2 regions of the Tindallia texcoconensis genome follow, and region 2 is predicted to be linked to the other one. Evidence: riboswitches for the same ligand, from Rfam matches in the RefSeq annotation. Region 2 holds a riboswitch; the other holds the start of a gene.
The links. A riboswitch is a leader RNA that binds a small molecule or an ion and turns the genes downstream of it on or off. The one in region 2 is predicted to bind lysine.
Positions count from the first base shown of each region.

Region 1 (16,582 bases), 1.1 Mb from region 2:
TACTGTTGAACGATTAAAACCAGGGACATCGATAGGACTTTTAAGGGATTCCGATAAGGTTCTGTGTAAAGCATCCATTGTTAAACATTCTTCAGTTTCAAGTAGAAGATCTTCTGACAGTTCTTCTATGATTTTTTGCACCTCTTCTACGCTACGAGTTTTAAAAAGATCCATATTAACACTCCTTAAGCAATTATTAAAGTTGCCTATCCATAGTTTACCTTATTTAAAAGATTTCAGCTAGAATTTAATTTTAGTCTTGCATCTCATCATGACCTATGCTATAATTCATTTTGTTGTGGGGGCGTAGCTCAGCCTGGGAGAGCGCTACACTGGCAGTGTAGAGGTCAGGGGTTCGAGCCCCCTCGTCTCCACCATTCATATTAACTTCTAAGGATCCTTCTATTACTGGATCCTTTTTTCGTTTTTATTAAAATCACTCTATCCTTAAATGTGTTCTTAACTCACTCAAGTCTTCAGGCAGTTCTGCGCGACAAGTAATTTTTTCATCCGTCCTAGGCTGTGTAAAGGTAATGGCCTCCGCATGCAAAGCCTGACGATGAATCCGCTGGGGTTGATTAGGTTCATAAAACACATCTCCAATAACTGGATGACCTAAATATTGCATATGGACTCGAATTTGGTGAGTGCGCCCCGTATCAATTTTCACTCTTAACAGGGACGCTTCAGGAAACATCTCTAGTCTTTCAAGGTGACTGACTGCCATTTTTCCGCGATCATCTACAATTCTTCTGGGGGGCTCTCCCTCGGGGATGATTTCTGGCCTATAGATTGGGGCCTTTATGCTCTTTTTCATGTCTTTGACTCTCCCTAGAACAAACACAAGGTATTCCTTTTTCATGGTTGAACTTAACTGTTCCGCTAGCTGTTGATGAGCAAACGCATTTTTTGCAAGAATCATTGCTCCAGAAGTATCCATATCTAACCGATTAACAAACCTAATTTTATAACACTCTCCAGCATTATGCATATAATGCATAACCGCATTCGCCAAAGTCCCTTTTCTAATATTCACCGTCGGATGCGTCAGCATATTTGGAGGCTTGTTGACAACCAGCACATCAAAATCCTCGTATAAAACGGTTATAGGTATAGACTCTGCTTCAAACTCACAACTTTCTTCCATCATATTCAACCTTAGCTCATCGAATTCTTGCAGTACTTGATGGAAAGGTGCCCATCTTCCATTGACCGTTATCCCTTTCTCTTTCTTAATTCGTGTCATAAGCCGTCCTGAAACACCCCATTGTTTTCGCAGCACTGATTTGATTGTTTTTCCTGCAGATTCTAAATCTACATGGTAGAGAATCTGATTGTATTTTTGTTCTTTCTTATATATCATTTCTTCACATACCTTTCTAATCTGGGTTTTATTATAGAGATCAACTAAATCTTTAACAGGATCATCAAATCATGTTTGACTTTTATTTCTTATATGTGTATGGTTATGATAAACAAATAGGATTATATTCTTTAATAGAAATAGGGAGGAAACTATCATGTCTTCCATTAACAACATCTGTGTTTTAAGCAATTCAATCCCCCTCTCCCTGGAGACAGAAACCTTACTAAAGAAAAAACTAAAAATACACGGTTTCACTTGGACCAGTCAGCTAGATTCTACCACCGATTTAATCATCTGCATTGGTGGTGACGGATCCTTTTTAAAAACCATGCATGATTTATCATTTCCAACTATTCCCGTCGTTTCTATCAATACTGGCCATCTAGGTTTTTTTTCTGAGATTAAGCCAGATCAGATTGACTTTCTCTTAGAACGACTACGATCATGCGAGTATATCCTAGAAGATATGAATCCCTTGAAAGCAGAAATTCATTCCGAAAAAGGATCTTATACCCTCCATGGAATCAACGAAGTCGTCGTCAAAAGCAATCGTTGTAAACCAATCCACCTTAAAATCACCGTAAACGGTCAACTTATCCAAACCTTTAGTGGTGATGGAATCTTAGTATCGACTTCTACCGGAAGCACCGCCTACAGTTATTCTGCTGGAGGAAGTATTGTAGACCCAAGCCTGGAAGTCCTTCAAATTACGCCCCTAGCACCAATCAACACCAATGTTTATCGTTGTTTCACCTCTAGTGTTATCTTTCCACCCAGTGCTCATATATATATCATGCCAGAAAGAGAGCCCGAAAGCTATGTTTTAATCTCAGCAGATGGTATCGAACAGCCACTAACTTGGTTTAAACAAATAAGCATCTCTCTAGGATGTAGACCTATCCGAATGCTAAGACTAAATCAACATGATTTTTGGAACAAAGTTATCACCAAGTTTCTGTAGCCATTTCAAAGGAAATAAGGAGAATTTCATATGCCTTCCAACTATCATCCCATCAATTTAAATCCAGATAAATGTATCGGATGCACCAATTGCATCAAACGTTGTCCTACGGAAGCCATTCGTGTTACAAACGAAAAAGCAAGTATTATGCATGAAAAATGCATCAATTGCGGCGCGTGTATATCTGCGTGTCCATATAACGCTTTTTATGGTGTCATCAAGGGATATCGTGGTGTTTCTAATTACGCTCTCAAAGTTTCACTCGTAGATCCTATTCTTTACAGTCAATTCGAAACAGAAATTCCTCCACAATCTATTCTTTCGGCTATCAAGAGCATTGGCTGTACAGAAGTATTCGAAGTATCTAAAGGAGCTGACATTGTCACTGGGTTTACACAAAAATATTTACAGCTACAGAAAAAAACACCTGTTATTTCTTCCTCTTGTCCAGCAATCATCCGATTAATTCAACTGCGTTTTCCAGAATTAATCCATCACATTCTTCCTATTGACTCACCAGTGGAAATTGCAGCCTACTTGGCTCGAGAAGAAGCCATGCGCAAGTATGGGCTTAAGGCCAAAGAAATCGGTGTTTATTATACAACCCCCTGTCCAGCTCGCATCATGAGTTTTATGAACCCACTCGGCACCAACCAAACAAACGTCAGCATGTCATTGCCGATTCACCGTGTCTTTGGCAATGTTAACCGCGTACTAAAATGGGACAAAGGAAAGAGGTTTTCTAACCAAAAAGTATACCCTTCTTCAGCTGGCATCAATTGGTCACGGATTGGAGGTCAAGCTGCCGCAATTGGCATTGACGAATACATGGCTGTAGACGGAATCGACAATGTAATCAACGTATTAGAGGAAATAGAATATGGAAAAATGCGTCACCTTAAGTTTCTCGAATGCCAAGCATGCATTAATGGATGTGTTGGTGGAAGTCTTAATGTAGAGAACCCGTATATTGCTCAAAGTCGTATTCGAGTGATCTCTCGAAATTTTCAAGATGTCATCGTTGATAAACCCAGTGTCAAAGCAGAGAAATTTCTTTTCACCAAACCAATTCATCCTCTCCATTCCACAAAATTGGATAAAGACTTATCCAAAGCACTTATAAAGCTAGAACAAGTGGAAGATACACTTAAGCAGCTTCCGGATATCGATTGTGGAGCTTGCGGTGCGCCATCTTGCCGTGCATTTGCTGAAGATATTGTTCAACAACGTGCAACCATAGAAGATTGTGTCGTACTGATCAAAAAAACTTATTTTAAAAAATAAGTTAAATCAGATTGCTTTTGATGATAAAGAAACATCTCCTTAGCTAATGAAGAAAGCCGTATGCTTTCTTCTCGCCGAAGATAACGTTCATCTAAATCGTTTATCCGAACACGATCTAAATTATCTGCATCTTTGAATAATGGAAACAGTCGCTGCAATTGCTGATAAGCGTCTGGATCCCATATTTTTTGAAGTTTTTCATGCTCTTTAAGGGCATGTGCATCCTCTATGGAATGATGTTGGATAATCACCGTAGCAATCTCTTGTTCTGGTATTGATAATAAAGGTATTTTCCTTTTGATCTTTTTCATTTTATCAACACTAGCTGCTCCATGCCATGGATCTACACCATCATGATGACGCCCTATATCATGATACATACTGCAAAACAAGAGTATATCTTCCTGTCTTTCCGACAACCGACAAAGCCGACTGATAAAAAGACTAAGCATTAAAACCCGCTGAATATGGGTCGGTCCATGAAGCCCTTTGGGATAAAAAAACAGTTCTTCATCAATCCGCTCTTCGTAATACTTGTATTTTTCTATTATTCCCCTAAAGCCATCGACTCTTTCTCTCAGGTCTCTCTTTGAATATTTGAGCCTTATTCCATTATTTTTTTGTACTATCATCATTCCACACTCCAAGACTAGCTTTTATTGGAAACTGTTTTAAAGTAGCAAGTTCAATTCAATTATTATATCATATTATGTCTCTATCATCGATCCTTACCTTGCCCACATTCCTTTTTCAAAGAATCTTTTCAATCATCCTATAAGGTGAATAACGATTATACCAGGAAACAAACTTGTAGCATCCATTCTTAAATACTAGGTATAATTACACATAGTATATTTACAACATAGCATAAAGTATGGTAAAATAATACTATGCTGAATTGGGGAATTAACTCAGCTGGTAGAGTATATCCTTGACGTGGATAAAGCCGTGGGTTCAAGTCCCTCATTCCCCACCATATCATATAAAAAAACTGGGTATCTAATGGATACTCAGTTTTTTTATACACTTCTTTTCCATCCTCTTAACTTTTTACCTATAAATAAATTCCTTTGTTTTATTACTTCCAATATCGGGTAAAAGAATTACAGATTTTAAAAACATGGAGGTCATGCATATGGTCGCACAAAGCAAATGGTCGGTATTTTTTCAGCGTCAACCCATCATGCGAAGTGTTTTAATCAGTCTGATTCCACTAACCCTTGGAGCTGTCTATCTTTTTGGATTAAGGGTTCTAGCATTGATGGTAGTTGTAATTGCTGCCGGCACCGCTACAGAATATATTTTCACACAAAAAAGAGGAGGTAAAATTACAGAAGCTGTTTTGGTAACCAGTGTGCTTTTCACTCTTTCTCTTCCAGTAGCAACCCCTTATTGGGTAGCTATTGTAGGAATCGTCTTTGGAATCCTCTTTGCTAAAGAAGCTTTTGGTGGCTTCGGTCGGAATGTATTTAATCCAGCACTGGTAGGACGAATGTTTCTATATGTCTCTTTTCCCGAATACCTAACTGCTTCTTGGAATCATGCTGCCACTTCGTTTCCTGGTGGATTTGCAAAATACATAACACCAGTTCTTGATACCGTATCGGAATCAACTCCCATGCCAGCCTTCCGCTCTTCCGGTGAAATGCTATCATCAAGCGAAGTATTGTGGGGCTATACTTCTGGCTCCTTGGGAGAAACAAGTGCCATCCTCATTCTAATAGGCGGTTTATTTCTTCTTAGTCGAAAAATCACTGATTGGAGGCCTATATTTGCATCTTTAACTGGATTTTTAACGATGCACAGTATTCTTTTTATGTCCAGCATAGAGAACGTGCCAAATCCTTTATATGGCTTTTTTACTGGTGGATTTCTTTTTACTTCTATCTACTTTGTATCCGATCCTATTACAGCCCCAAAGACCATTCCAGCCAAATGGGCCTACGGCTTTTTAATTGGCATTATCACCGTCACTATCCGTCATTTCGGAATCTTTATTGAAGGTGCAGCTTTTTCTGTCCTCATTATGAATACCTTTGTTCCGATTATGGACGAAGGCGTAAAAGCCTACCAAGCTTCTCGAAAGAAGGTGAACGCATGAAAAAGTTCAGTTTTAAACCAATTCTATTCATGATAGTCGTTACGGTAATTTATACCTCTGTCTTAGCTAGTATTAACGCTGTTACCATCGAGAGAATTGAGTTAAACGAACAGCTTTCCGACCAACTTTCATTTCTTTATGTCTTAGATAAAATGCCAGAAAATCGAAATGCTGAACACGTTAACATGGTATATGAAACACATGTCAAAGAAATTGAAGTCAATGGAAAAAAGATTTTTGAAGGGTATGATCATAATAATCAGCTCATGGCCTATATTATTCCTATTTCAGGAAGCGCAGTTTGGGGTGAACTAAGAGGGTTAGTCTCTCTTTCAACGGATTTCAAAGAAGTGTTGGGCATTGAATTTCTATCTCATAACGAAACACCAGGCCTAGGAGCCCGTATTGATGAAGAATCCTTTAAGGAACAATTCAGAGGAATAGAAATCGATCCTGACGAGTCAGAAAAGTTCCTTGTATATACCCCTGATCCCAAAGCACAAGTTGATGCTATTTCTGGAGCTACTGGTACTTCAAATGCTGTACGCGATATATTTAATAACAATTTGCAAGAATTCATGTCAGAAACTCGGGAGGCTTTAAAGCATGATTAGAAAAATTAAAAACATATTTTCTCTCGGTGTCTTTAAAGACAATCCCGTTTTTCGCCAAATTTTAGGTATTTGCTCTGCACTTGCGGTTACCAACCTAATGATCAATTCAATGGTTATGGGGATTGGCCTAATCTTTGTTGCTTCATTTTCCAGCCTCACTGTTTCCATTATCCGAAAATTCACGCCAAAACATATTCGAATGATGGTACAAACCCTTATTATTTCAGCTTATGTAATTATTGTAGACATTGTGCTAAAAGCCTATTGGCCCAGCATGAGTGACGCCTTAGGTCCTTACGTTGGGCTCATTATAACAAATTGCATTATCATGGGCCGATGTGAAGTTTTTGCACAAAACAACCCGCCTTTAACCTCCTTTATTGATGGCATTGCTTCTGGGGTTGGATACAGTGGTGTATTGCTATTCATCGCTTTTTTTCGTGAATTATTGGGCTTTGGTTCATTATTCGGCATCAACATACTTGGTGAAGGATGGACCAATTGGGTCTTTATGATTATGCCCCCTGGTGCCTTCTTTATGTTAGGAATTCTCATTTGGATTGCTAATACTTATATTCCAGATAAAGATGGAAACAAACCCGCAACAGGAGGTGCTAAGTAATGGACATTAATCCAATGGTCATTTTAATGGCATCTATTTTCACCAACAATATGATTCTAGCTAACTTTCTTGGAATGTGCTCTTTTATTGCAGTTTCAAAAGAAATAAAAACAGCATGGGGTCTTGGTCAAGCTGTAACATTCGTTTTGACTGGAACCTCTATCCTTAACTACTTAATTTACCACCTCATATTAATTCCATACGATCTAGAGTATCTTCGTTTTATTGTTTTCATTATCTTAATCGCTGCCTTTGTACAATTAGTTGAGATGATTGTAGAACGGTATGTTCCAACATTGTATTATTCCTTAGGAATATTTCTTCCACTGATTACTGTGAATTGTGCCATTCTCGGTGTATCTTTATTCATGGTCATCCGAGACTATAATTTGATACAATCTGCATTTTTCGGACTTGGATCTGGCGTTGGGTGGACTCTAGCTATTGTAGCCTTAGCAGGAATTCGCCAAAAAATCAAAAACGCACCTGTTCCAAAAGGGCTTGAGGGTGCAGGTATTACACTCATTATCATCGGCTTAATGGCTTTAGCCTTTATCGGATTTTCAGGCATCGCCAATGTACAGTAAAGGAGGCTTGAAACATGACGCAAATCATCATCACCGTAGGGATCATGAGCTGTATTTCTGGAACTTTAGCTTTATTGCTAACACTTGCCAACCAGTATATTGCAAACTATGGCCAATGCTCTATTACCATTAATAATGAAAAAGAATTCATTGTAGAAGGCGGAAGTACACTTCTAAGTACACTAAATGAACAGGAGCTTTTCTTGCCTTCAGCCTGCGGTGGAAAAGGTACCTGTGGACTTTGCAAATGCAGTGTGAACCATGGTGCAGGTCCTGTTCTTCCAACAGAAACGTCTTTTCTTACGGAAGAAGATAAAAAACACAATGTCCGATTATCCTGTCAGGTAAAAGTTAAATCCAACATGGACCTTAGCATCCCTGAAGATCTTCTTACGGCTAAAAAATACGAGGCTGTCGTTGATACAATTAAAGAATTAACAAATACTATTAGGTTTTTACGCATTCGAATTACCGATGGTCAAGAAATTAATTTCAAGCCAGGTCAGTATGTACAATTATTAGCTCCACCTTACCCTGGAAATCCAGAAGAAGTCTTTCGAGCTTATTCACTAGCATCTTCTGCTTCTAATAAAGAGAATATTGAGCTAATTATTGGTTATGTAGAAGAGGGCCTGGTCACAACATATGTTCACCAATTTTTGAGCGAAAACGATAAAATTTCGTTCAATGGGCCCTTTGGCGATTTCTATCTAAAAAAAGATAGCAATGCTGAAATTATCCTCATCGCCGTAGGTACAGGACTCGCCCCAATACGAAGCATCCTCTATCAGCTGAAAGAAGAGGGTATCCAACGCAAGACAACTTTTTTCTTTGGTGCTAAAACAGAAAAAGATTTGATTTTAGCAGATGAAATGCAGGCTTTTGAAAAATCAATTCCTAACTTCTCCTACAAGCCAGTATTATCCAGACTCAGTGATGATGATCCATGGACTGGAGACCGAGGACGAGTCACAGATTCTATCGAAAAGTACCTTCATGATGCAAAAAACAAAGAAGTGTATCTTTGCGGCAGCCCAGTAATGATTGACTCAGCCGTTAAAAAGCTCAAAGAAAAAGGATTAACAGATGATGTGATTTTCTACGATGAATTTGGATAAAAGATGCCCCTTTTCTCAAAGGGGCATTGTCTATAACACTATCTCTGTATCCGCTAAATTAAATCCTTCTCCTATTGCTTGTATGGCTTTTTGCTCATCTTTTGCATCAATCACCCAAGAAAGATTAATCTCTGATGTAGTAACCATTTTTATTTCAATTTGATTCGATGCCAGTAAATCAAAAACTTTTCCCGCAACACCAGAATGAGACCTCATCCCTAAGCCTACAATAGCCATTTTAACAATATTTTCGTTCACTTCCCATTGAATAACATCATCTTCTTTTTTCCAAGACTCCATCATTCCTCTTGCTACATCCGAGTCCTCTCTCGGAACAGTAAAGCTTACATGCATTCTATTTTTACTAGCTGTCATTTGAGAAATCATATCTACATTCACTTCCTGTTCAGCCATTTCAGAGAAAATTCGGCGTAAACTATTCATGTTAGCCGGCAGATACATCAACGTAACCTGAATATCCGAATGGCTAGAAGTCATCCCTGTAACGACACTCTCTTCCATTTCTTTGCTGCCTCCATTCACAATTTTCGTTCCAGAAACCGAATCAAAAGCCGACGCAATATACAGAGGAACACGAAATTTATGGGCCAATTCTACCGACCGGTGGTGAAGCACACCAGCACCAAGACTAGCCATTTCCATCATTTCTTCCGAAGCGATGGACTCCAGTTTCTTAGCATTCTTAAGTTTTTTGGGATCCATTGTATAGATCCCATCCACATCCGTATAAATTTCACAAGATGCTTGCAACTTCGCCGCCAGAGCAACGGCAGAGGTGTCACTTCCACCTCTACCTAAGGTAGTCAGTGCTTGATCTTTTCCTACCCCCTGAAAACCTGCCACTACTACAATTTTATCTTTTGCCAGCTCTTGATGAATTTTACTCACATCAATATCAAGAATTCTTGCTTTCTGATGAATAGAGGTGGTCCGAATGTTTAGCTGTCCTCCTGTAAATGAAATGGCTGACGTTCCTTGCTCCCATAAAGCCATGGACAAAAGTGAAATAGATACTTGTTCTCCTGTTGTTAATAACACATCCATTTCTCTAGCATTTGGATTCTGAGATACTTTTTTAGCTAATTCAGTCAAGTGATCAGTCGATTTTCCCATAGCCGAAACAATTACCACTACTTGATGGCCTTCCTTCTTTTTCTGAATTACCTTTTTTGCCACTTCCATTATTTTTTCGGGTGTTCCCACGGAAGTTCCGCCATATTTTTGTACGACAATGCTCATTGTCTATTCCTCATTTAACTGTCTTAATGCATCTACTATACCTGTTTTAGACCTCGTTTTATCATCAGATTTTTTCAATACTTTAGCTGGCATTCCAGCAACAACAACATTTGGAGGTACATCTTCTGTTACGATAGCTCCTGCTGCAATTGTTGAGTTAGTTCCTACTCGAACTCCTTCTAAAATTACTGCATTCGCACCAATCAGAACACCATCTTCAATCACTACTGGTGTTGCAGATGCAGGTTCTACCACTCCTGCAATCACAGCACCTGCTCCTATATGACAGTTTTTCCCTACGATGCCTCTTCCACCTATCACTGCATTCATATCAATCATGGTCCCTTCACCAATAATTGCGCCAATATTAATAACCGCACCCATCATGATAATTGCATTTTTATGAATTTCTACTTTTTCTCTAATGAATGCTCCTGGTTCGATACGAGCAGGTATCCCTTTATAATCCATTAAAGGAATACCTGACATATTTCGATCCCATTCCACCACTTGGTCTTCTAAGTTAGAACTATGTTGCTCTAAAAAAGATTCTACAGGTTTCCAGTCTCCAAAGAGCACAGCTGTTTCTCCACTGATAAAACTTTTACCAGGAAAATCACTCCAATCTATATCCTTTAGGTTCCCTTTGACATATACCTTTACAGGTGTTTTTTTTTCGCTTTTTTGAATATATGCAATGATTTCTTTTGCTTCCATTTCACTTACCTCCAGTGTGTTTTATCGGACTTATGATTCTTCTATCCCCAAGACATCTTTCATATCATACAACCCCGCTTTTGCTTTCAAAGCAAACTTGGCTGCTTCCAATGCTCCTTTTGCAAAAACAGACGGATTATGTGCATCATGAACCAAAGTAAGACTTTCCAGTTCATGTATAAAACTTGCTTCATGCCGTCCAACGATACTCCCACCACGTATGCTATGGATACCAATTTCCCCTGTATTCCTTGGACATTGACCCTCTCTCCCATGAACATGATTACGTTTTTCACCCAACCCTTTTTCAATTGCCTCTACAATGGTTCTAGCGCTACCAGATGGTGCATCTTTTTTGCGATTATGATGTGCTTCCATCACTTCTATATCCACAGAATCTTTCAATACCGCCGCCACTTTTTCTACCATAGAAAACATAAGGTTCATACCTAGAGACATATTCGTTGCATAAACCAGCGGCAAAGCCTTTGACGCTTGTTTAATTTTATTCAACTCTTCTTCTGTATATCCGGTGGTTCCAATTACCAACGAAATTTTTCTTTTATCCGCATAGGCTAACACCTGATCTAATGCTGTTGGATGAGAAAAATCAATGACCACATCCGGTATTAATAGATCACTGTCACAATCCTCATGTGAGCTAATTCCCTGTATTTGATTCCAAAATGGATCTTCCCTCGCCATATCCATAATCATTTTTCCCATTTTACCAGTTTTTCCCCATACTAATAGGTTCATCTTTTCACACCCTTTCCTAAAGGCAACAATTATGATTAAACTATTCCTAAGTTTTTCATTTCTTCCTTCAGTTCAAGCTGATTAGCAGTCTCCATAGGTGTCAGTGGTAATCGCAACTCATTTCCTACCATACCCATGAAAGATACTGCTGCTTTTACTGGAATTGGATTCACTTCCATAAATAACAAATTGAATAATTTTTTATATTTTACTTGAAGTTCAATAGCTTTTGATATATCTCTATCCTCGAAAGCTTTACACATAGCCTGAGTTTCTTTGGGAATCACATTTGCCATGACAGAAATGACACCATGTCCGCCAACAGAATAAATCGGTAGTATATTGTCATCATTTCCAGAGTAAATCTTAAATTCATCTGGAACCAACCGTTTAATCTCCAACACTTGGGATATATTGCCACATGCTTCCTTAATACCAATAATATTATCCACTTTCGAAAGCTTGGCCACCGTATAAGATTCAATGTTTACTCCAGTTCTTCCAGGAACATTATATAAGATAATCGGTAACTTTGTACTTTTAGCAACTGCCTCAAAATGCATTACTAATCCATTCTGTGTTGCCTTGTTGTAATAAGGCGTTACTACAAGGGCTCCGTCAGCTCCTAATACTTCTGCTTCTTTTGTGTTCTCAATAGCATTTGCTGTATTATTACTACCCGTTCCTACTACAATGGGTATTCTACCTTTCACATGATCTACAGCCGTTTCAATCACCTGCCTCTTTTCATCTTTGGTTAAAGTAGAAGCTTCACCAGTTGTCCCCAGTACAATTAAACACTGGCAATCATTATCAATCTGAAAATCAATCAAGTTTCGGTATCCATGAAGATCTACCTTCCCTTGAGAAAAAGGCGTTATAATGGCTGTTCCAGTTCCTTTAAACATGTTTGTTTTCCTCCTTCATCTTTAAATCTTACGTTATGCCTCTATTGATCCTTTAACATTTCCATTTTTTCTAGAATTTGAACCGCATTTGTAGCCGCACCTTTACGCAAATTATCCGCTACAATCCACATAGATAACGTGCAAGGATCGTAAAGATCTTTTCTAATTCGTCCTACATAGACATGGTCTGTAGATGCTGCTTCTATAGGCGTCGGATATTCCAAGGCATCCGGATTATCCATCAGCATAATTCCTTCTCCATTTTTCAGCAATTCCCTGACTTCCAATAAACGTGGTGCGGTTTCAAAGGTCACGGTAATAGATTCGCTGTGGCCATAAAAAACCGGGACACGAACCGTCGTTGCATTTATCTGTATGTCGTCATCATTAAGAATTTTTTGCGTTTCATACACCATTTTCAACTCTTCCTTCGTAAAGCCATTTTCCTGAAAAACATCGATATGAGGCAAGCAATTAGCTGCAATCCTTTTAGGATATACTTGAAAAGGATACTCTCTGTCTTTCATCTGGTTTTCCAATTCCAGAATGGCTTTTTGACCGCTTCCCGATACGGCTTGATACGTAGAAACAACAATACGCTTCATATTGTAAATTCGATGCAGCGGCGCTAAGGCTACGACCATTTGAATGGTAGAACAATTTGGATTCGCAATAATACCCTTGTAATTTCGCAGAATATGTCCATTTACCTCTGGCACAACCAGCGGCACACCCTCCGTCATTCTCCACTGGGATGAATTATCGATAATCGTATTCCCTGCATCTCGAGCAATGGGCGCATATTTTTTTGAAATATCCCCACCTGCGGAAAACAAAAGATAATCAAAGGCTTGCTGCATAGCTTCTTCTGTCAACAATTCGATGGTAATAGACCGATCCTTCCAGTTTAGTTTTTCTCCAGCAGTTCTTTCTGAAGCAAAGCAACGTAAACGCTCAATCTCAATATCTCTTTCCTCTAACACTTCCAATATCTTTCTACCTACAGCTCCAGTAGCTCCTACAACGCCAATATGAAGTCCCATTCCTGATTCCTCCTAATTATTGATCATTTTACAGAAAAACTCCCGGCAAAGGATCCCGGGAGTTGCACGTACATAAAAAACAAAAACCATTCCGAAGTATTTTCTCCAATGTATCATAAATGGCTTTGTCTTTCAATAGCACTCCATGGGCTTACCATGACAGTGGCAACGCTCTTCGCAATTACCCCCAGTCTCTGAAATGATAGCAATACCAGAAACTTCGGCGCTTAGACCTTTCGACTATCAGTATCGAGTGCTTCCCTCTTTTCACCTGACCTCTAATGATTCTCAGCGCAACCTCTATCGATAAATATAATGAATTTTTTGAAATACTATGAATTATGATATCATACCTCAAAAAGTGCTGTCAAGATCATTTAGGGATTCTATTTTTTCACCACTTCATACAAATCATGCCTTCTAAGCTTCAAAAGCGGTAATTGCTGTCGTATCGCCAGTATTTTTTCTGGATAAATGTCTGCTGATATAATTGCTTCTTTTTCCTTTCCGCTTTTCAGCACAGTCCCCCAGGGATCACATACAGTAGAGTAGCCATAAGCATGATAGGTCGACTCTTCATTTCTAGCTGGTGATGCTGCAACAAAAAATACTTGGTTATCAATTGCCCTCATCTTAATCGTTTCGTGCCAGTGTGCTGGTCCAGTAATGGTATTGAAGGCTGCTGGAACAATAATGATTTCAGCTCCTTGTAAAGCCATTAGTCTGATAAGTTCTGGAAATCTCATATCAAAACAAATCGCTACACCCACTTTTCCAAATTCTGTATTAAAAACAGTGATTTCGTTTCCGGCCATTAAAGCTTCTGATTCGACAAATCGAATACCATCTTCTATGTCTACATCAAACAAATGAATCTTTCTATGTTTTCCAATACATTCTCCTTTAGGGTTATAACTATATGAGGTGTTATATACTGCAGTATCTTCTCTTTCAGCAATCGATCCCCCTATCAAATAGATTTCAAGTTCCTTAGCCAAAGATGATAGCATGTTCGTCGTTATACCACCATCTTCTTCTGCCATCCTTACCATTGTTTCTGTGTTATAAGGCGAATTAAAAATTTCTGGCAAGACAACCATATCTGCTTTTTCAACGGAAACAGCTTTCCGAATCATTTTTTCTGCCTTATACAAGTTCTCTTCTTTTTTATCCAGTACTTTCATCTGACAGATGGACAGCCTATAGGATTTCATAAACCGATCCTCCTCTTTCCTTTTTTCAATTTAATAAACTTTGTCCAACGACTGCTTTGTGATAAAATGATGGTATCATCATTTTAAATAAAGAAAGGACGTATCCTATGCTTCGAACTATCTACTGGACGATAGATTTTCTTCTATATCTATTGTACATCATTTTAATAGCAAAACGAGCTGAAAAATTGAATAAACAAGGAGAAATTATAAAAAAACGAACGTTAACCCAACAAGTAGGTCAGAAATGGTCTACGCGAATCCTCAATAAGTCTGGTAGCACAATCCACATCACTGGCACCGAAAACATTCCGACCCAAGGACCTGTCCTAATCGTTAGTAATCATCAAAGCTATTTTGATATCCCTCTCCTAGTGAGCACCATCCCTCTTCCTATGGGATTTGTTGCAAAAAAAGAACTTGGAAAAGTGCCCGTTATTTCAAAGTGGATGCATCTCATCGAATGCAGTTTCATTGATCGTAAAGACCTTCGCCAGTCTTTGAAAGCCATACAACAGGCACAAAAAAATTTAAAAAATGGCCAATCCATGGTTATTTTCCCAGAAGGAACACGAAGTAAACAAAATCAAATGTCCGCTTTTAAGCCAGGTAGCCTGAAATTAGCACAAAAAGCACAGGTCCCTATCTTGCCGGTGGCCATTCAGGGCACCTGTGATATTTTTGAGACAAACAATCGCATTAGACCTGCTAAGGTCCAAGTCAAAATCCTTCCATTAATTGATGAAGATCAGGTAATAGAGTCATCCACTAGTCAATTGCTAGCAGATGTTTTTTCATCCATCAACCAAGAGGTAGGTGGCAGTAAACTCTTATCAATTGATTAATTTTTATCCACCATCGTATCAATGAATTCATCCATCACCTTGTCATGATCGCCGACATTGTAAGAAATAATATTCTTTAAATGAGTAAAAGAATCTATGTCTATATGCTCTAAATGAACCCCTAGGCCATGTTCCTCTATCCGCACAATTTTTCCATCTCCTTGGATATAAACATCCAAGGAAGGATCTGATAAGTCGATCTCAATGGATACTTCCTCTTGTAATGAAAATTCATCTGTCGATTGGTCCACCTGTAAAAAAAGACCTTTTAAACTTAAGTCACTAACTTCTCCAGAAATTTCCTTGCTTTTCCCTTTAATGGTCCCTTTAATATGAAATTCAATACGGGTTACTTGACGCTTTTCATCCACAATTTATCACTCCCTAGTTTGAATTCTACAGACCATACTACCGTTACACTTTCTTTATACCCCCTCTTGTAAGCATTTTATCGTTTATTACAGAAAAACCTCCTCACAAAGGAGGAGGTTTTTCTATTTCATTTCACTAAAAGTATCATCTAGAATCTTAATAAATTCATCTATTTCATCTCTAGAAATAATCATAGGAGGAAGAAACCTCAGGATATTCCCAGCTGTACAATTGATTATCAATCCCTTTTCAAAAGCTTTCTCTACCACTAGATTCCCTGAAAAAGAAAGCTCCAAACCGATCATCAACCCTTTTCCCTTAAGCTTAGTGACAAACGTATATTTTTCCATTAGTGCTTCTAGCTGCTCACGTAAGTAAGCACCATCTTTCTCAACTTTTTCTGGAATTTTCTGACTAATAATTTCCTGTACAGTTGCCACTCCAGCTGCACAAGCTAAAGGATTTCCACCAAATGTCGTTCCATGATCTCCAGGCTGCCATGCTTCAGCAACCCTATCCGTTGCTACTATGGCACCTATAGGAAAGCCTCCTGCCATAGTTTTAGCCAAAGACATAATATCTGGTTTTATATTGTATTGCTCATAGGCAAACATAGTACCAGTTCTACCGAATCCACATTGAATCTCATCAAGGATAATCAATATATTATATTTTTTAGCCAACTCTTGGACTTTATCAACATACTCCTGTGTTACTGGTGTCAATCCTCCTTCTCCTTGTAACGGTTCAAACATAATGGCACAACTGTTTTCTGTGATCGATTCTTCCAGGGCTTTCACATCGTTAAATG
Region 1 is NZ_AP042431.1:310,131-326,712, forward strand. It holds gene ACZ47N_RS01535 (molybdopterin molybdotransferase MoeA) at 1-174, opposite strand, end outside; tRNA gene ACZ47N_RS01540 (tRNA-Ala) at 301-377, shown strand; gene ACZ47N_RS01545 (RluA family pseudouridine synthase) at 437-1,363, opposite strand; gene ACZ47N_RS01550 (NAD(+)/NADH kinase) at 1,521-2,327, shown strand; gene ACZ47N_RS01555 ([Fe-Fe] hydrogenase large subunit C-terminal domain-containing protein) at 2,358-3,611, shown strand; gene ACZ47N_RS01560 (hypothetical protein) at 3,596-4,243, opposite strand; tRNA gene ACZ47N_RS01565 (tRNA-Val) at 4,512-4,587, shown strand; gene ACZ47N_RS01570 (RnfABCDGE type electron transport complex subunit D) at 4,747-5,712, shown strand; gene ACZ47N_RS01575 (FMN-binding protein) at 5,709-6,326, shown strand; gene ACZ47N_RS01580 (NADH:ubiquinone reductase (Na(+)-transporting) subunit D) at 6,319-6,948, shown strand; gene ACZ47N_RS01585 (RnfABCDGE type electron transport complex subunit A) at 6,948-7,535, shown strand; gene ACZ47N_RS01590 (FAD-binding oxidoreductase) at 7,550-8,653, shown strand; gene ACZ47N_RS01595 (aspartate kinase) at 8,684-9,913, opposite strand; gene dapD (2,3,4,5-tetrahydropyridine-2,6-dicarboxylate N-acetyltransferase) at 9,917-10,630, opposite strand; gene dapB (4-hydroxy-tetrahydrodipicolinate reductase) at 10,661-11,389, opposite strand; gene dapA (4-hydroxy-tetrahydrodipicolinate synthase) at 11,425-12,297, opposite strand; gene ACZ47N_RS01615 (aspartate-semialdehyde dehydrogenase) at 12,339-13,340, opposite strand; lysine riboswitch at 13,469-13,651, opposite strand; gene ACZ47N_RS01620 (carbon-nitrogen hydrolase family protein) at 13,727-14,554, opposite strand; gene ACZ47N_RS01625 (lysophospholipid acyltransferase family protein) at 14,662-15,399, shown strand; gene ACZ47N_RS01630 (PilZ domain-containing protein) at 15,396-15,770, opposite strand; gene ACZ47N_RS01635 (acetylornithine/succinylornithine family transaminase) at 15,894-16,582, opposite strand, start outside.
Region 1: another riboswitch for lysine. It lies ahead of ACZ47N_RS01615 (aspartate-semialdehyde dehydrogenase); the one in region 2 lies ahead of ACZ47N_RS10165 (aspartate aminotransferase family protein).

Region 2 (16,582 bases):
GATGATTTAGAATTAATTGATTTGTTGGTTAATCTCCAGCAGAAGAATATTTTGAAGGAAATTGTTGGATTTAATGAAGCGCCTTTTGAAAGCAAGTTTATTTTTACACATCAGAAAGTTCGTGAATATGTTTACAGCCATATTCCAGTTTTCAAAAGAAAAGTACTTCACCTGAAAATAGCAAAAATGTTGGAACAACGTATGGAAAATCAACATAATCCAATAGTGTTGTACACGAAGCTGATGCATCATTATAAGAACGCATCTGACGAAGTGAATTTTCTACATTATAAAATCAAAAATGTAGAAAAACACTTGGATTTTAATCATGAGATGTTTCCGATCCTGAAGCATGAAGGCGATAGTATAAATCTATCGTGGGATAGGGAGAGGGTTACTGTTGAGCTGAAGCAAGTTCATAAGTTATTGGTAGAAATTCGGAAAAAGAATCCTGTAAGAGTTTATGAGGAGATGGAGGTAAAGTATTTAAACATCTTGTCTAGATTTCAAATTTTGCAGGGTAATCATGAAAAAGGGATGGCTATTAATCGAAATATGATCGAAAAATCAGAAAAAATCAACAACCCAGAAACCATGCTTCAGGGCTATAAGCATGCCATCTATTATTGCATAAACATTCGGCGACCTGAGGAAATGAGACGTTGTATTCATAAAGCATTTCAAGTCCTTAGAAATAATGAGTTTTTGAATGTAAAGGAAGAGACAGCAATTTTTTTTCGATTAAAGGGTAAAATGAAAATTATGACAGGAAATTATCATGAAGCGGAAGGCTATTTTAAAAAAGCCCTAAAGCTCTTTATAAGCGCTGACCATATCCATCCCTACATTTTAAATATAGCAGCTTGTTATAGTTTTTTAGGAGAATGTCGTAGACTAGTGGGGGATCTAGAAGGAGCGATGACCCATTATCGAAAAGCTGTTATTATATGCGAAAAAAAGAAATTGAAAAAAGGTCTCTCGGTTTTCTATGTGCACTTAGGGAAACTATACTTTGATACGAACCAGTGGAATGAGGCAGAGAAATGTTTTTGCAAATATATTGAATATTATAAACATTCAGACTGTTTGTGGAAAAAATCGATACCTTATGGATGTATGGCAGTCATACTTCTAAAAAAAGATCGAAAAATGGAAGCTCTTCAATACTTTAAAGAAGCATCTGTTTGTGTTGAACGTTTTCAGAATCCATATGAAATAGGAACGCACTATCGAATTTGTTGGATGATTGCAAAAAAAATGAGGGAAGACAAGGGGTTGAAAAAAACATTTAAAGGGGTTTTGTCGAAAGATCCAGATTTTTATTTGCAAGGGATTAGAGAAAATGCAGATAAGACAAGTTCAGATTATGAATTAAATCAGTCACTAGACAGCCCTTCGACACTTTATTGACGCTCACGCCGTATAATAAAGGAAAACAATAGGAATATATGCCATAGAAGAATGGATGAAAGGAGCGAATACTATGTTAGATAGAAAAAATATTGGGCAAGCTATGACGATTAAGCTAGAAGGCCCCCTGCCAGAGAAGAAATCATTTCTTGAAGGAATTAGAAGGGCTCCAGACAGAGGGTTTAAGCTAACACCAGCTCAGACGGAGGTAGCGTTAAAAAACGCATTGCGATACATTCCAGAGGAGTACCATGCGGAGATGGCTCCAGAGTTTCTGGATGAATTGTTGACCATGGGACGCATATATGGCTATCGGTTTCGTCCTGAAGGAAATATTAAAGCAAAATCAATTAATGAATACCCAGGGAAATGTACAGAAGGCAAAGCATTTCAATTGATGATGGATAATAATTTGGATTTTGAGGTGGCGCTTTACCCCTATGAATTGGTTACCTACGGCGAAACAGGAAAAGTTTGTCAAAACTGGATGCAGTATCTTTTGATTCAAAAGTATCTACAAGAACTGACTCAGGATCAAACTCTTGTTGTTTCTTCTGGACATCCAGTAGGGCTTTTCAAGTCTAAGCCAGACAGCCCACGGGTGATTATTACCAATTCGTTGATGATAGGTATGTTTGATAACGCAAAAGATCAAGATATTGCAGAGCAGATGGGTGTTGCTAACTACGGTCAAATGACTGCTGGTGGATGGATGTATATTGGCCCTCAAGGTATTGTTCATGGAACGTTTAATACGCTGCTGAATGCTGCGAGGTTGAAGATGGGTCTCGCCGATGACAAAGATTTAGAGGGTATTCTTTTTGTATCTTCAGGACTGGGTGGAATGAGTGGTGCTCAGCCAAAAGCTGTAGAGATTGCCAACGGCGTAGGGATTGTTGCGGAGGTAGATGAATCCAGAATTAAAACACGGCATGATCAAGGATGGGTTCAAAAAGTGAGTGGAGATTTAGAAGAGGTTTATAGGTGGGCAAAAGAAGCTCAAAAGAATAAAAAACCACTATCTATTGCTTATCATGGAAATGTAGTGGACTTACTGGCTTATGCTGTAGAAAAAGACATTAAAATTGATCTGCTTTCTGATCAAACTTCCTGCCATGTTGCCTACGAAGGTGGGTATTGTCCACAGGGCATGACATTTGAAGAACGAACGCAGATGCTAAAAAATGATCGAGAAACTTTTATTCAGCGAGTAGACGAAACCCTGAAGACTCATTTTAAAGTTATTCAAAAACTAGTCGATAAAGGAACTTATTTCTTTGACTATGGCAATGCTTTCTTGAAAGCTGTTTTTGATGCTGGTGTTCAAGAAGTGTCTTTGAATGGTGTAGATGAAAAAGATGGGTTTATATTCCCTTCCTATGTGGAAGATATTTTAGGGCCAGAATTATTTGATTATGGGTATGGTCCTTTCCGTTGGGTTTGCCTCAGTGGTGACCCAGAAGATCTAAGAAAAACAGATGCAGCAGCCATGGAATGCATTGATCCAGAGCGTAGGGGACAAGATAGAGATAATTATGTCTGGATTCGAGATGCAGAGAAGAACAAAATGGTGGTAGGAAGTCAAGCTCGTATTCTTTATCAGGATGCTTATGGCAGAACCAATATAGCTCTCCGTTTCAATGAAATGGTGCGGAGGGGCGAAGTTGGCCCCATAATGCTAGGGAGAGATCATCATGATGTAAGTGGAACTGATTCGCCTTTTAGAGAGACTTCCAACATTAAAGATGGCAGCAATATCATGGCAGATATGGCTACACAGTGCTTCGCTGGCGATGCAGCAAGAGGAATGAGCTTAGTAGCCCTTCACAACGGGGGAGGCGTAGGTATTGGAAAATCCATTAATGGAGGATTTGGAATGGTATTAGATGGCAGCCGTAGAGCCGATAAAATTCTTGAAACTGCCATGTTGTGGGATGTTATGGGCGGTGTTGCAAGACGTGCCTGGGCTACCAATGAAAATGCCTTGACAACTAGTATGGAGTACAATGAACTGAATAAGGGTCAGGATCACATCACGCTACCCTATTTGGCAGATGATGAAATGGTGACAAAACTAGTAGCTGAGAAACTAACGTAACTAGTACAAAAGTGGAGAAGTCTTTACTTTGCAAATTGATTGCAAGGTAAAGGCTTCTGGCTATGAAGGACGAGTTTTGGTTTATGATGGTTTCATTAATCACTAGACTTACTGGAGGGATACGTATGAAGAAAGGTAAAATGATCATAAAAAACGCAGGTCAGTTGGTAACCTGCAGCGGTCATCATGCCAAACAAGGGAAAGAAATGGAAGAACTGCATATTATTGAAAAAGGAGCTATCATCATAGAAGATGGCATCATTCAATCTGTTGGAATAGAAGAAGATCTTCTAAAGGGTGTAGATCAGAGCCAATATGAAGTGGTAGACGCAGAGGGAAAGGCGGTGCTTCCTGGCTTCGTTGACTCCCACACCCATTTTGTTTTTGGCGGATACCGAGCGGAGGAATTCACCTGGAGGTTGCACGGTGTTGACTACATGGATATTATGAATCGTGGAGGCGGTATTATTAGCACCGTAAAAGCCACCCGAGAAGAAACCCAAGAGGAACTCTATGAAAATGGCTATAGGCGACTAACGTCTATGTTGTCTTTTGGTGTCACAACGGCGGAAGGAAAAAGCGGCTATGGTCTTAATAAAGAAACAGAACTAAAACAGCTAGAGGTCATGAAAAGGATTAATGAAAAACATCCGGTGGATGTGATTCCTACGTTTATGGAAGCCCATGCCGTGCCAGAAGAATATAAAGGCAAAGAAGATGAAATGATTGACAAAATCATTCAAGAAAGTTTGGTAGAAGTAAAAGAAAAAAATCTAGCAGAATTCTGCGATATTTTCACAGAAAAAAACGTCTTTACTATTGAACAGTCCCGAAAATTATTGACAGCAGCGGCTGAAATGGGCTTTAAACTAAAAATGCATGCAGATGAAATTGTGCCACTGGGGGGAGCGGAATTAGCCGCTGAAGTAGGAGCTGTTTCGGCTGATCATTTGCTACAAGCCTCGGATGCGGGTATTGCTGCCATGGCAGAAAAAGTGGTAGTGGCAACGTTATTACCAGGAACCGCATTTAGTTTAAAAGAACCATATGCCAGAGCCAGAGATATGATCAATGCCAATTGTGCTGTAGCATTGGCTTCGGATTTTAATCCAGGGAGTTGTCATACAGAGTCTATTCCACTTATTATTGCCTTAGCAACCCTTTATATGAAAATGACACCAGAAGAAGTCATTACAGCTTTGACTATTAATGGAGCTGCTGCAGTAGACAGGGCAGATCAAATAGGAAGTCTAGATCCTGGTAAAAAAGCAGATGTTATTATTTTGCAGGATGCTTCCTACCATTTCTTAGCCTATCATATAGGTGTTAATTCTGTTGAAAGGGTCATAAAAGATGGTATACTAGTAATGGATAACCGGCATAAACTTTTATAATTTGAAAATAATCAAGGACATAAGGAGGAAGTAATATGAGTGAAAAAAAACAAATTGTGCAGTGTGTTCCAAACTTTAGTGAGGGGCGAGATCAGAGTATTATTGAAAAAATTGCAGATGCATTTCGAAACACTGCGGATGTAAAATTATTAGACTATAGCAGCGATGAAGATCATAATCGTTGCGTTATCACAGCTTTAGGCGAAGCTCAAGCCATGAAAAAAGCCGTGGTGAAAGCAGTAGGAACAGCCTATGAACTAATTGATATGACAAAGCATGAAGGTCAGCATCCTCGCATGGGTGCCGCTGATGTGGTGCCTTTTGTACCAATCAAAGATATTACCATGGAAGAAACCGTAGCGTTGGCAGAAAGTGTGGCCAAAGAAATTGCAGAAACCTATGGCCAACCAATCTTCTTATATGAAAAAGCAGCCAAGACACCAGGTAGAGAAAACTTGGCAAAAGTTCGAAAAGGTCAATATGAAGCTATGGCAGCAAAAATTAAAGAACCTGAATGGAAGCCGGATTTTGGTCCCACAGAAATGCCTCCTCAAACTGGAGTAACCGCAGTGGGAGCACGTATGCCTTTAGTGGCCTATAATATCAACCTAGACTCTGCTGATTTAGCAATAGCGGATAAAATTGCTAAGCAGGTGAGACATCTTAGTGGAGGGTTGCGTTACTGCAAAGGAATGGGCGTTGAGTTAAAAGACAGAGGGATTGTTCAAGTTTCCATGAATATGACGGATTACAGCAAAACAGCCCTATATAGAGTGTTTGAACTAGTTAAAATTGAAGCTCAGCGATATGGTGTTAATGTGGTAGGAAGTGAAATTGTTGGAGCGGTTCCTATGGAAGCGTTAATTGATTCTGCTGCTTACTATTTACGCTTGGAAGAGTTCACCATGGAACAAGTATTAGAAACATCTTTAATGGAATAGAAAACCTATAATCTATGAAAGGAAAGGTGATATATATGTTAGCGGATAAAAGTGTAAAAGATTTTTTGCAGGAAACAGCATCGGATGCTCCCGTTCCAGGTGGAGGAAGCATTGCTGCTATGAGTGGAGCCACAGCAGCAGCTTTGACAGCCATGGTAGCAAATCTAACCATTGGCAAGAAGAAGTATTTAGAAGTTGAAGCACATATGAAAGAAATTCATGAGCGAGTGAATGCATCACGTCATCAGTTGATTGAATTGATTGATAAAGATGCTGAATCTTTTAATGGTGTGATGGCTTGCTTTAAAATGCCAAAAGAAACGGATGAAGAAAAAGAATCTAGAAAAGAAGCGATCCAGCAGGCGACAAAAGAAGCTGCAAGAGTTCCAATGAGTATTGCTGAAACTGTAATGGAACTGATGATTGATATTGAAATAGTAGTACAAAAAGGTAATAGCAATGCGATTACAGATGGAGCTGTTGCTGCAATGATGGGACGTACAGCCATTTTAGCGGCTCTGTATAATGTTAAGATTAACCTGGGAAGTATTAAAGACGAAAGTTTTGTCAAGGAAATGGCTGAAAAAGCTGCAAGTTTAGAAGAACAGGCGCAGATTCAAGAAAAACAAATTCTTCAACAGGTTGTTCTAGACTAGATTTAAAGTATATCTATTTGTTATCATTTAAGCTTTGCTCCTAGGAGCAAGGCTTTTGCCTTTGAACTATTCTCATTGAGGGTATTAATCTGGTGTGAATCATTATGAAAGGAAGTGGAAAAATGAGATTAACAAAAGAAAATACAGCGGCGGTTATCATTGATATGCAAGAAAAGTTAACACCTCATGTTCAAAACCACAAAGATCTTATTGAACGAATAAAAATTCTTATTAAAGGATTGCAAGCCTTAGGAGTTCCTATGATTGTGACGGAACAATACCGAAAAGGACTTGGTCCAACGATACCTGAACTAACAGAGGTTTTAGATGTAGGGGAGCCTCTTGAAAAAATGGCTTTTAGCTGCTGGGATGACCATGAGTTTCAAAAGGCAATGGATCAAACTGGAAGAAAACAAGTAATAGTAGCAGGAATTGAAGCTCATGTTTGTGTGTTGCAAACAGTTATCGATTTAAAAGAAAAAGGATTTCAGCCAGTGGTGGTAGAGGACTGTCTTTCATCTCGTAAAACAGCAGATAAAGACATTGCCATGAAAAGAATGATTCAAGAAGGCGCATTGATCGTAAGCTGTGAGTCGATTCTATTTGAATTATGTCGCTACGCTGGAACAGAAACCTTTAAGAAAATTTCTAAATTAGTAAAATAAGGGCATGTAAAATAAAAGCGTAGAATCTTTGAATGAAAATGAATGCATAGAAAAAAGGGTGCGAGTGATAACGACTCGCACCCTTTTTGTGCCCAATGAAAACAGATGATTTTAGTAATTCATAGAAAATAGGGCCAATTCATGCTAAGATATATTCGAATCAAGTAGGTGATACGAAAAAAGGGAGTGAGAGTGTGTCTAAAATAACCACCCAAAAACTTAAGAAAATGAAAGAAGAAGGCAGGAAAATAACCATGGTAACGGCGTATGATTATCCAACAGCAGTACTGGCAAATCAAGCTGGCATTGAAGTGATTCTAGTGGGAGATTCCTTAGCGATGACGGTTCTTGGAGAGGAAACCACGGTATCCATAAGCATGAAAGAAATGCTGCATCATATTCGACCAGTTGTTAAAGGTGCACCTGATGCCTTTATTGTGGGAGATTTGCCCTTTGGATCCTATCAAATATCTCCCCAAAAGGCAGTTAAAAATGCCATTAAGTTTATGAAAAAAGGTGGTTGTGACACGGTCAAACTAGAAGGGGGCAAGGAAGTTGCTGGAATTGTTAAAGCCATAGTTGATGCAGGCGTTCCGGTTATGGGACATATTGGCCTTACACCTCAAACGATATCAAAACTAGGTGGATTTAAAGTTCAAGGAAAAACGGTGGAAGCAGCTGAAATCCTTCTAGAAGATGCATATCAGCTTCAAGAAGCTGGAGCATGGGGATTGATTCTTGAAGCAATCCCTGAAGAAGTAGGGAGACTCATTACGGAAAACGTGACCATACCTACTATTGGGATAGGTGGTGGACGATATTGCGATGGTCAGGTTTTGGTTTTTCATGATATGTTTGGTCTTTTTCAAAAATTTGTTCCAAAGTTTGTCAAACAATATAGACACTTGGGTGAAGAAATAGTGAGTGGTCTGGAAGAATTTAAGAAAGAAGTTCAGGAAGGGCAATTTCCGGAAGAGAAGCATACATTTGGTGGTATAAGCCAAGAAGAGTTGAGGAAGCGGTTTCATTCAAAAAAAGCAGGAGGGGAAGAGTGTTGAAAATTGCCATTGTAGGATCTGGTGCCATGGGATGTCTCTATGGGTATCTTTTGAAAAGGATAGATTGTCAGGTTACCTTGATAGACACCTGGGAAGAACATGTGAAAGTTATTAAGGAAAAAGGATTGACAGTAATGGATGGCCTTGAAAGAAAGACAATATCCATGGAGGCTGTGACCGATGCCAGTAGCCTTACAGAAAAAATGGATTTAATCATTCTTTTTGTAAAAGCCTATGACACCAAATCTGCTTTTGCTCCTTGTTTGCACTTGATAGACCAAGATACTCGAGTATTGACATTGCAAAATGGAGCAGGGAATATTGAGGCAATTAGCTGTTTTGTACCCAAGAATAAAATCCTTAGTGGAACAACGGCCCATGGCGCGACCATGCAAGATAAAGGAGTAGTAATACATGCGGGGAAAGGGAAAACCTTTATTGGATGCGTAGAGGGTGAAAATGAGGAAGAAGTGAAGGAAATCCTTGCCATATTCAACAAGGCAGGGATTGAGACAGAACTTAAACCTAATATAGAGGAAATAATGTGGGATAAACTACTGGTGAATGTGGGGATCAATGGGTTAACAGCTATTCTGGAAATTGAAAATGGAAAATTACTAGAAATGGAGGAAACTCAAAAGTTAATGGGCTCCTTAGTAGCTGAGGCGGAAGAAGTGGCTAGGCATGAGAATATAAAGATATCTCATAAATTGCCGCTGGAACATGTTAAATCAGTTGCTAAAGCAACTGGGAACAATCAATCCTCAATGCTCCAGGATTTGAAGAGAGGTAGAAAAACAGAAATCGAATACATCAATGGTGCTATTGTGAGAAAAGGCCACTCACTAGGGGTTCCAACACCCTACAACGAAACCGTAGAGTTGCTGGTGAAAGCAAAAGAAAAATCATGGCTGTTAAGTGACCTTGATAGAACTAAGGAGCTGAAAAGAGAAGAATAAGGAGGGTTTTGATGCAGATAGAATCCAAAGAAAGAAAAAAAGGACAGGTATTTGTGGAGGATCCCCGATACAAGCAATGCAATCGAGAAGCTTTAATGGGAGTTGGCTTAGGGCTTTTAAACCTTATTTGGTGGTATGCATGGGGATATGGACTAGGTTCTGGACCTCCCGAAAATTACAGGTATATTTTAGGGTTTCCTGCATGGTTTTTTATGAGCTGTATTGCAGGGGCGGTCTTGTTTACTGGATTAACTATTTTGATGGTCTCTAGGTATTATAAAGAGATGCCTTTAGGAAAAATAACCAAAGAGGAAGCTGCTCATATAAAGAAAAACTTGGAATGATCTGGAGGGTAGTAGAATGGAAACTGTGAATTATGGAGTCTTGATGGCCTTGGTGGGATATTTTGCTATTGTTTTTGGCATTGGATTTTATAGCCTTGGCTATGTTTCCAAAGCACGGAAGGATAATGAAGCAGGTCCCAGTGGGTTTTTAACAGAATATCTGGCGGGTGGTCGTGACCTGGGTGGTTTTGTTTTGGCCATGACAATGGTGGCTACCTATCTTAGTGCAGGCAGCTTTATTGGAGGGCCAGGTACTGCCTATACCTTTGGTCTTGGTTGGGTATTTCTTGCCATGAGTCAAATGCCAACCGGGTACTTTACTTTGTCAGTTTTGGGTAAAAAATTTGCAATTATCGCAAGGAAAATTGAGGCGGTAACCGTGACGGATTTTCTACGGGCTAGGTATCAGAGTAAAGCCATTGTTATTCTTTCTTCGCTATCAATTATATTCTTTTTTATTGCCGCCATGAGTGCTCAATGGATAGGCGCTGCTCGATTGATAGAAGGCTCTGTTGGATTGAGCTATCAAGCAGCTTTATTTTTCTTTGCGGTAACGGTTTTAGCATATACAACCATAGGAGGATTTCGTGCCGTAGCCCTTACGGACAGTTTGCAGGGAATTGTGATGACCATTGGAACGATTGTTCTTTTAATTGCTACCATTATGGCTGGTGGTGGAGTCAGCAATATTATCCAAGGAATGTATGCAAAAGATCCGGGCCTTATTACTCCTTATGGGATTGAAGAAGGTTTTATGACAAAAGCATGGGTAACATCTTTCTGGATTTTGGTTGGATTTGCAATTGTTGGACTTCCGCAGGTAGCTACAAGAGCCATGAGTTATAAAAATAGCAAAAGCCTGAAGAATGGCATTATTTATGGCACTGTGGTATCCATGGTTTTGCTCTTGGGCATGCATTTTGTAGGTGCCTTTGGCAGTGTTTTGGTTCCAGGCATCGAAGCGGGAGATTTGGTGGTTCCCATTTTAACGACGGAACTTTTTCCTAGTGTGATTGCAGGGATCATTCTAGCAGGTCCGCTGGCAGCGGTGATGTCCACCGTAGACTCTCAGCTTTTGGTTGTTGTAGGGGCTATGGTAAATGATCTTTACACAAACTATATAAATCCCAAAGCTAAAAACAACGCTAAGCTTACCGCTAAAGTGAGTTATGGGGCTACGGTAGTGGTGGGAGTTATTATTTTTATGATCGCTTTTAATCCGCCACCATTGATGGTATGGCTTAATCTTTATGCCAACGCAGGACTCATTTCTACTTTTATTTGGACGGTTATTCTGGGGCTATATTGGAAAAGGGCGAATGCATCTGGTGCCCTGGCTTCTATTATCGTGGGTACAGGATCCTATATTCTGTTCGACAACATATGGGTAAGACCATTTGGGACCCATAATATTGTATTGCCTTTAGTCTTATCATTGATTGCTTTTGTGTTGGTAAGCGTATGTACGGAAGCACCGGATGATGAAGTGATGGATTTGTTTTGGGGTATTTAGGGGATGGGAGTTGGAATGTAAAATTGTGGGAAAGCCTATTTCTAGGAGAGGAACTTGAAGATCTTTAGGTGGTGGCCATTAGAGGATGGATAGGTTAAAATTGAAGGAAAACAGGTAGATTTCTATAAATCAACCTATAGGAAGGAGAAAGAATATGTCGGTTTTAGTTACGGGAGGTGCTGGATATATTGGTAGCCACACCTGCTTGCAATTACTAAAGGAAAACTACGAAGTAGTGGTATTAGACAATTTGTCCAACAGTAGTGTGAAAGCAGTAAAAAGAATAGAAAAGATGTCAGGTAAATCTGTTGTGTTTTATCAGGGGGACTTGCTGGATCCTAAGGTAGTAAATCAGGTTTTTCGAGAAAATAAGATTACTGAAGTCCTTCATTTTGCAGGCTTAAAAGCAGTGGGAGAATCTGTGGAAAAGCCTCTTTGGTATTATCACAATAATATTACAGGCACTCTTATTTTGTGTGAAACGATGAAATCTTTTGGCGTAAGAACATTGGTTTTTAGTTCGTCGGCGACTGTCTATGGAAGGCCAGAAGGGGTGCCTATTTCTGAAGAAGCGCCTACGGGGGCAACGAACCCGTATGGTCGAACGAAATGGATGATTGAAGAAATACTTCGGGATATGCATCAAGCAGATCCCGAGTGGCGGATTGCACTACTTCGATATTTTAATCCCATAGGAGCGGATGAAAGCGGTGAAATAGGAGAAGATCCAGAGGGGTTGCCTAACAATCTGATGCCTTTTATTACACAGGTAGCCGTAGGGAAACGAGATAAATTAATGGTTTTTGGGGACGACTACGATACGCCGGATGGCACTGGTGTCCGGGACTACATTCATGTAACGGATTTGGCAGAAGGCCATTTGAGGGCTTTGGAAAAAATTAAAAAAGATACCGGTGTGAAGACCTATAATCTTGGAACGGGAATTGGTTATAGCGTGATGGATATTGTAAATGCCTTTGAAAAAGCAACAGGTATTTGTGTGCCCTACGAAATAACAGAAAGAAGACCAGGAGATATTGCTAGTTGTTACGCTGATCCATCTTTATCTGCACAAGAATTGGATTGGAAGGCAAAAAAATCCATTCAGGATATGTGCTGTGACGCATGGCGCTGGCAGCAAAATAACCCGAATGGTTACCGATAAACTGAATTTCTTGTTTTGTAGTCTGGCAAGGATTCATGAAGAGCTGGCTGGGAAGCCAGCTCTCAGACTTGTAAAAGGATTTTTTCCAATTCAAAGGGGGTTATTTGTCGGCCTTTCTCATAGGCACGCATATTGCCACCGGAAATTTCGTCGATTAATACAATTTCTCCGTTGGATCTTCCGAATTCAAACTTAATATCATATAAGGTTAGTCCCTTGGCTTCCATTAATTCTCTCACAATGGATGCAATTTTTTTGGTCAGTTCTTTGAGGGAGACGTACTCATCCTTAGAGAGGATGCCCAGCATCTCCAGAGCGTCTTCTGAAATAGGCGGATCTTGTCTATGGTCATCTTTCAAGGTAACTTCCACAAAAGCATCTAAAGGTTGACCTTCTTCTACATATTGGCCATAACGCCGATAAAAACTACCGACTGCTTTATAGCGGCATATTACTTCCAAGCCTTTACCAAATAGGTTGGCAGGTTTCACTGTCATGGTAGCAGTATCCAGGTCTGCATCTATATAATGAGTGGGGATGCCTTTTTCGTGAAGCTTTTCAAAGAAAAACTTACTCAGTCGAAGCCCAGACTTGCCAGCTCCTTCTATGGAGAGTCCGATTTCGTTAGAGCCAGGATCAAAGACCCCATCCTTACCTGTCATATCGTCTTTAAACTTCAATAAAATAAATCCATTGGGCAGCTGAAATACATCTTTTGTTTTTCCTGTATAAATTCGTTTCACTGTGAAAAAAACCCCTTTCCTTATTGTCTTGATTCTATTATGCTCTATCATGATGATTTTTTCAATGTTTAGGATTATTCGAGGGTACTTGCCAGTGAAATGAGAACATGGTAAGGTACAATAGGAATACACGAAATGCAACCTTAATAGACGAAAGAGGTGGACCATGAAATTAATATCGTGGAATGTAAATGGGTTAAGAGCTTGTGTTAAAAAAGGATTTTTGGATTATTTTAATGCTGTTAATGCAGATATATTCTGCCTTCAGGAAACAAAATTACAGCCGGATCAAATCGATCTGGAACTGGAAGGGTATTTACAGTATTGGAATTCTGCAGAAAAAAAAGGATATTCTGGAACTGCTGTCTTTAGTCGCATAAAGCCATTATCCATTCAATATGGACTTGGATTAGATGCTTATGACGGGGAAGGTAGAGTCATTACTTTAGAGTATGAAGATTTTTATTTAGTGAATGTCTATACTCCCAACTCACAAAGAGAGCTAACCAGGTTGGATTTCAGAATGGATTGGGAAGATGTGTTTCGATACTATTTGATGACCCTAGATGAAAAAAAGCCTGTGGTATTATGCGGTGATTTGAATGTAGCGCATCAAGAAATTGATTTAAAGAACCCCAAAAACAATCGTCGCAATGCAGGATTCACGGAAGAAGAGCGCGAAAAAATGACACAGCTTTTAAACACTGGATTTGTGGATACCTTTCGATATTTTTATCCAGAGAAAGAAGGTGCCTATACATGGTGGTCTTACATGAGGCAGGCGAGAGATCGGAATGCTGGATGGAGAATTGATTATTTTATTGTGTCCGAAACCCTTCAGTCCAAATTAAAAAAAGCGGAAATCCATGCAGACGTTATGGGAAGTGATCATTGTCCTGTTATGCTTGAATTATGAGCAGCAGGGAATGAGTGTTGACATTGAGGAATGCGTGGCCTATAATAGATATTGGAAATGTGGTTACTTTTTTAACAGCAATTAAAGCAAAAGGCATGTGGTATCATAAATAGAGGAGCGGTCATAGGGTAATCGGAAAATGATAAGGAGGCACACCTCCGACGATTCTGGTGAAGGCTTTGACTGCCGAAAGAACAATACTGGTGTGCGGTGGGTTCTTGACAGGTCAGGACAGTCCTGGGTTGTTGTCATGCCGTTTTCTGTGCATGGAGAGCTATTTATGTAATGAGGCATCATTACGTAGATGGCTTTTTTTATACCCATAACCATTGATGCCTAAAGCCTGAGTACGTTAATAATCAGCGAAAAGAAAGGTGGTTATTTCATGAACAGTGTACCAAAATTAAACCTTGAGAAGTCGATGAAGATGTTTGAAGAGGCTAAAGAAGTTTCGCCTGGAGGATTGCTAGGTATTAGACGTCCATACAACTTTGTAGAAGGTGAATATCCGATTTTCATTGAAAAAGGATATGGCGGGCATATTGTCGATGTGGATGGAAATGATTACATTGATATGCTTTGTGGATATGGGCCTATTATCCTGGGATACAGAGAGCCAGAAATAAATCAGGCTGTCATTGAACAGATGGAAAAAGGTTTTTGTTTTTCCTTAGTACAAGAGATACAAAATACACTGACGAAGCGTCTTATTCGTTTGATTCCATCAGCAGAGATGGTTGTGCTGGCTAAAACTGGATCGGATGTTACCACCATGGCGGTTAGAGTAGCTCGAGGCTTCAATGGTAAAACCAAGGTTCTGCGTTGTGGTTACCATGGATGGCATGATTGGTGTGTAGAAGTTCCAGGTGGGGTGCCAGAAGAAATTCAAAAGATGACCGTAGAGTTTCCTTATGGAGACTTAGATGCATTAGAAGCAACCTTAAAAGAACATGGCGATGATGCGGCTTGTATTGTGCTTACGCCAGTGGGTCATCCACTTTCTGCTCCTGTAGAAGAACCTCCGGCTGGATACCTAGAAGGAGTTCGGGAATTAGCAGATAAATATGAAACGGTATTGGTCTTTGATGAAATACGCACCGGTTTTCGTGTTGCCATGGGTGGAGCTCAGCAGCGTTACGGAGTAACACCAGATCTTTCTACCTTTGGAAAAGCAATGGCCAATGGTTACCCTATTAGTGCACTGGTTGGGAAAAAAGAAATCATGAAAGTAATTGAAAAAGAAGTATTTATCAGTTCTACTTTCTTTCCGAACAGCTTAGAAATGCAGGCATCTATGAAGTGTATCGATATTCTGGAAAGAGATAATGTATTAGAAAGCATTTGGGAGCGGGGAGAAGATTTCCTTAGCAAAATGGAAAAAATCGTACAAGAATCTGACGTGCCTGCAACGGCGTCTGGAATTCCTCCTATGCCTTACATTACTTTTGATAAAGTGGATGATCAGTATAAGGAAAGAAGGAAATTTTTCTATACAGAGACTATCCGTAGAGGTTTATTTATTCAGCCATATCACCATGGCTATATTTGTCATCGCCACACAGATCAAGACTTAAAAGATGCCTTGGGTGCAATGGAAGAAGCGTTGAAGCATACCCATCAGGTGTTTCCGCAGAAAAAATAAAAGCATTACTTGAAGAGTTGAGTCCTTGTCGAAGCAGAACGTTTGTCGACAAGGGCTTTTTCAGCTCTATTGTAACCAATTTAGAGTTTCGTTTGAAAGTTTACTTATTCTATGTTAAAATAGCCTTCATGCTTAAAAAGGATATGGAAAGGGGTTATCAAGTGAAGTTCAATAAAAAAGGGTTTTTAATAATGGTGGCACTTTTGGTAGTGATGCTTACAGCGTGTGGCGACTCAGCAGAGGAAAAAGATTATGAAGAAGCGGCTGAAGTGGATCAAGGCGAAGTAGCGGCTGAAGTGGATCAAGGCGAAGTAGTGGCGTTGGTTAACGGAGAAGAAATCTATGAGATGGAGTTTCAAAGACAGGTTGACAGAATGATCGCAGCCAATGAAAACCAAGGAATGGTGTTGGAAGACAACGAAGAAGGAGAAATGGTGAAAGCTCAGATAAAAGATCAGGTAATTCAGTATCTGATCCATCAGCAATTGTTTATGCAAGAAGCCCAAAAACGCAATATAGAAGTGACGGATGAAGAGGTAGAGAATGACCTGAAAACGATTAAGGATCATTTTGGTTCAGAAGAAGAGTTTGAACAGACCATGGAAGAAAATTTGTATACAGAAATGGAATTGAAACAAACCTTGAGAACTGAACTCACAGTGGAAGCGTTGCTAGAAGACGAAAGTCCAGATGTGGTCGTGGAAGAAGATGAGCTAAGGGAATACTATAGTTTTTATGAAATGCAGCATCAACAGCAAATGGCAATGATTCAACAGCAAGAGATGGAGATTTCCGAAGAGGAGATGGAGTTGATGCAACTACCGTCTTTTGAAGAAATGAAAGACGATTTGCGTCATCAAATCATCATGGAAAAACAACAGGAATATCACATGAAGATGGTTGATGAGCTGATGGAAGCCAGTGAAATAGAAATACTTATTTAAAGATGAACACCTCATTTGAATGGGGTGTTTTTTTATATGGTTTTGTCATCACCCTAGATTTATTGCAATATTTAGATGAGTTGATGAAGTTCGAATTTTGCTTGACATCATAAAGCAGTTAATCGTATGATAAA
Region 2 is NZ_AP042431.1:2,249,967-2,266,548, forward strand. It holds gene ACZ47N_RS10100 (BTAD domain-containing putative transcriptional regulator) at 1-1,410, shown strand, start outside; gene ACZ47N_RS10105 (urocanate hydratase) at 1,484-3,508, shown strand; gene hutI (imidazolonepropionase) at 3,634-4,902, shown strand; gene ftcD (glutamate formimidoyltransferase) at 4,938-5,843, shown strand; gene ACZ47N_RS10120 (cyclodeaminase/cyclohydrolase family protein) at 5,879-6,499, shown strand; gene ACZ47N_RS10125 (hydrolase) at 6,622-7,164, shown strand; gene panB (3-methyl-2-oxobutanoate hydroxymethyltransferase) at 7,359-8,222, shown strand; gene ACZ47N_RS10135 (ketopantoate reductase family protein) at 8,216-9,181, shown strand; gene ACZ47N_RS10140 (YhdT family protein) at 9,193-9,525, shown strand; gene panF (sodium/pantothenate symporter) at 9,542-11,038, shown strand; gene galE (UDP-glucose 4-epimerase GalE) at 11,193-12,203, shown strand; gene ACZ47N_RS10155 (phosphoribosylaminoimidazolesuccinocarboxamide synthase) at 12,266-12,946, opposite strand; gene ACZ47N_RS10160 (exodeoxyribonuclease III) at 13,113-13,862, shown strand; lysine riboswitch at 13,965-14,147, shown strand; gene ACZ47N_RS10165 (aspartate aminotransferase family protein) at 14,248-15,504, shown strand; gene ACZ47N_RS10170 (SurA N-terminal domain-containing protein) at 15,666-16,448, shown strand.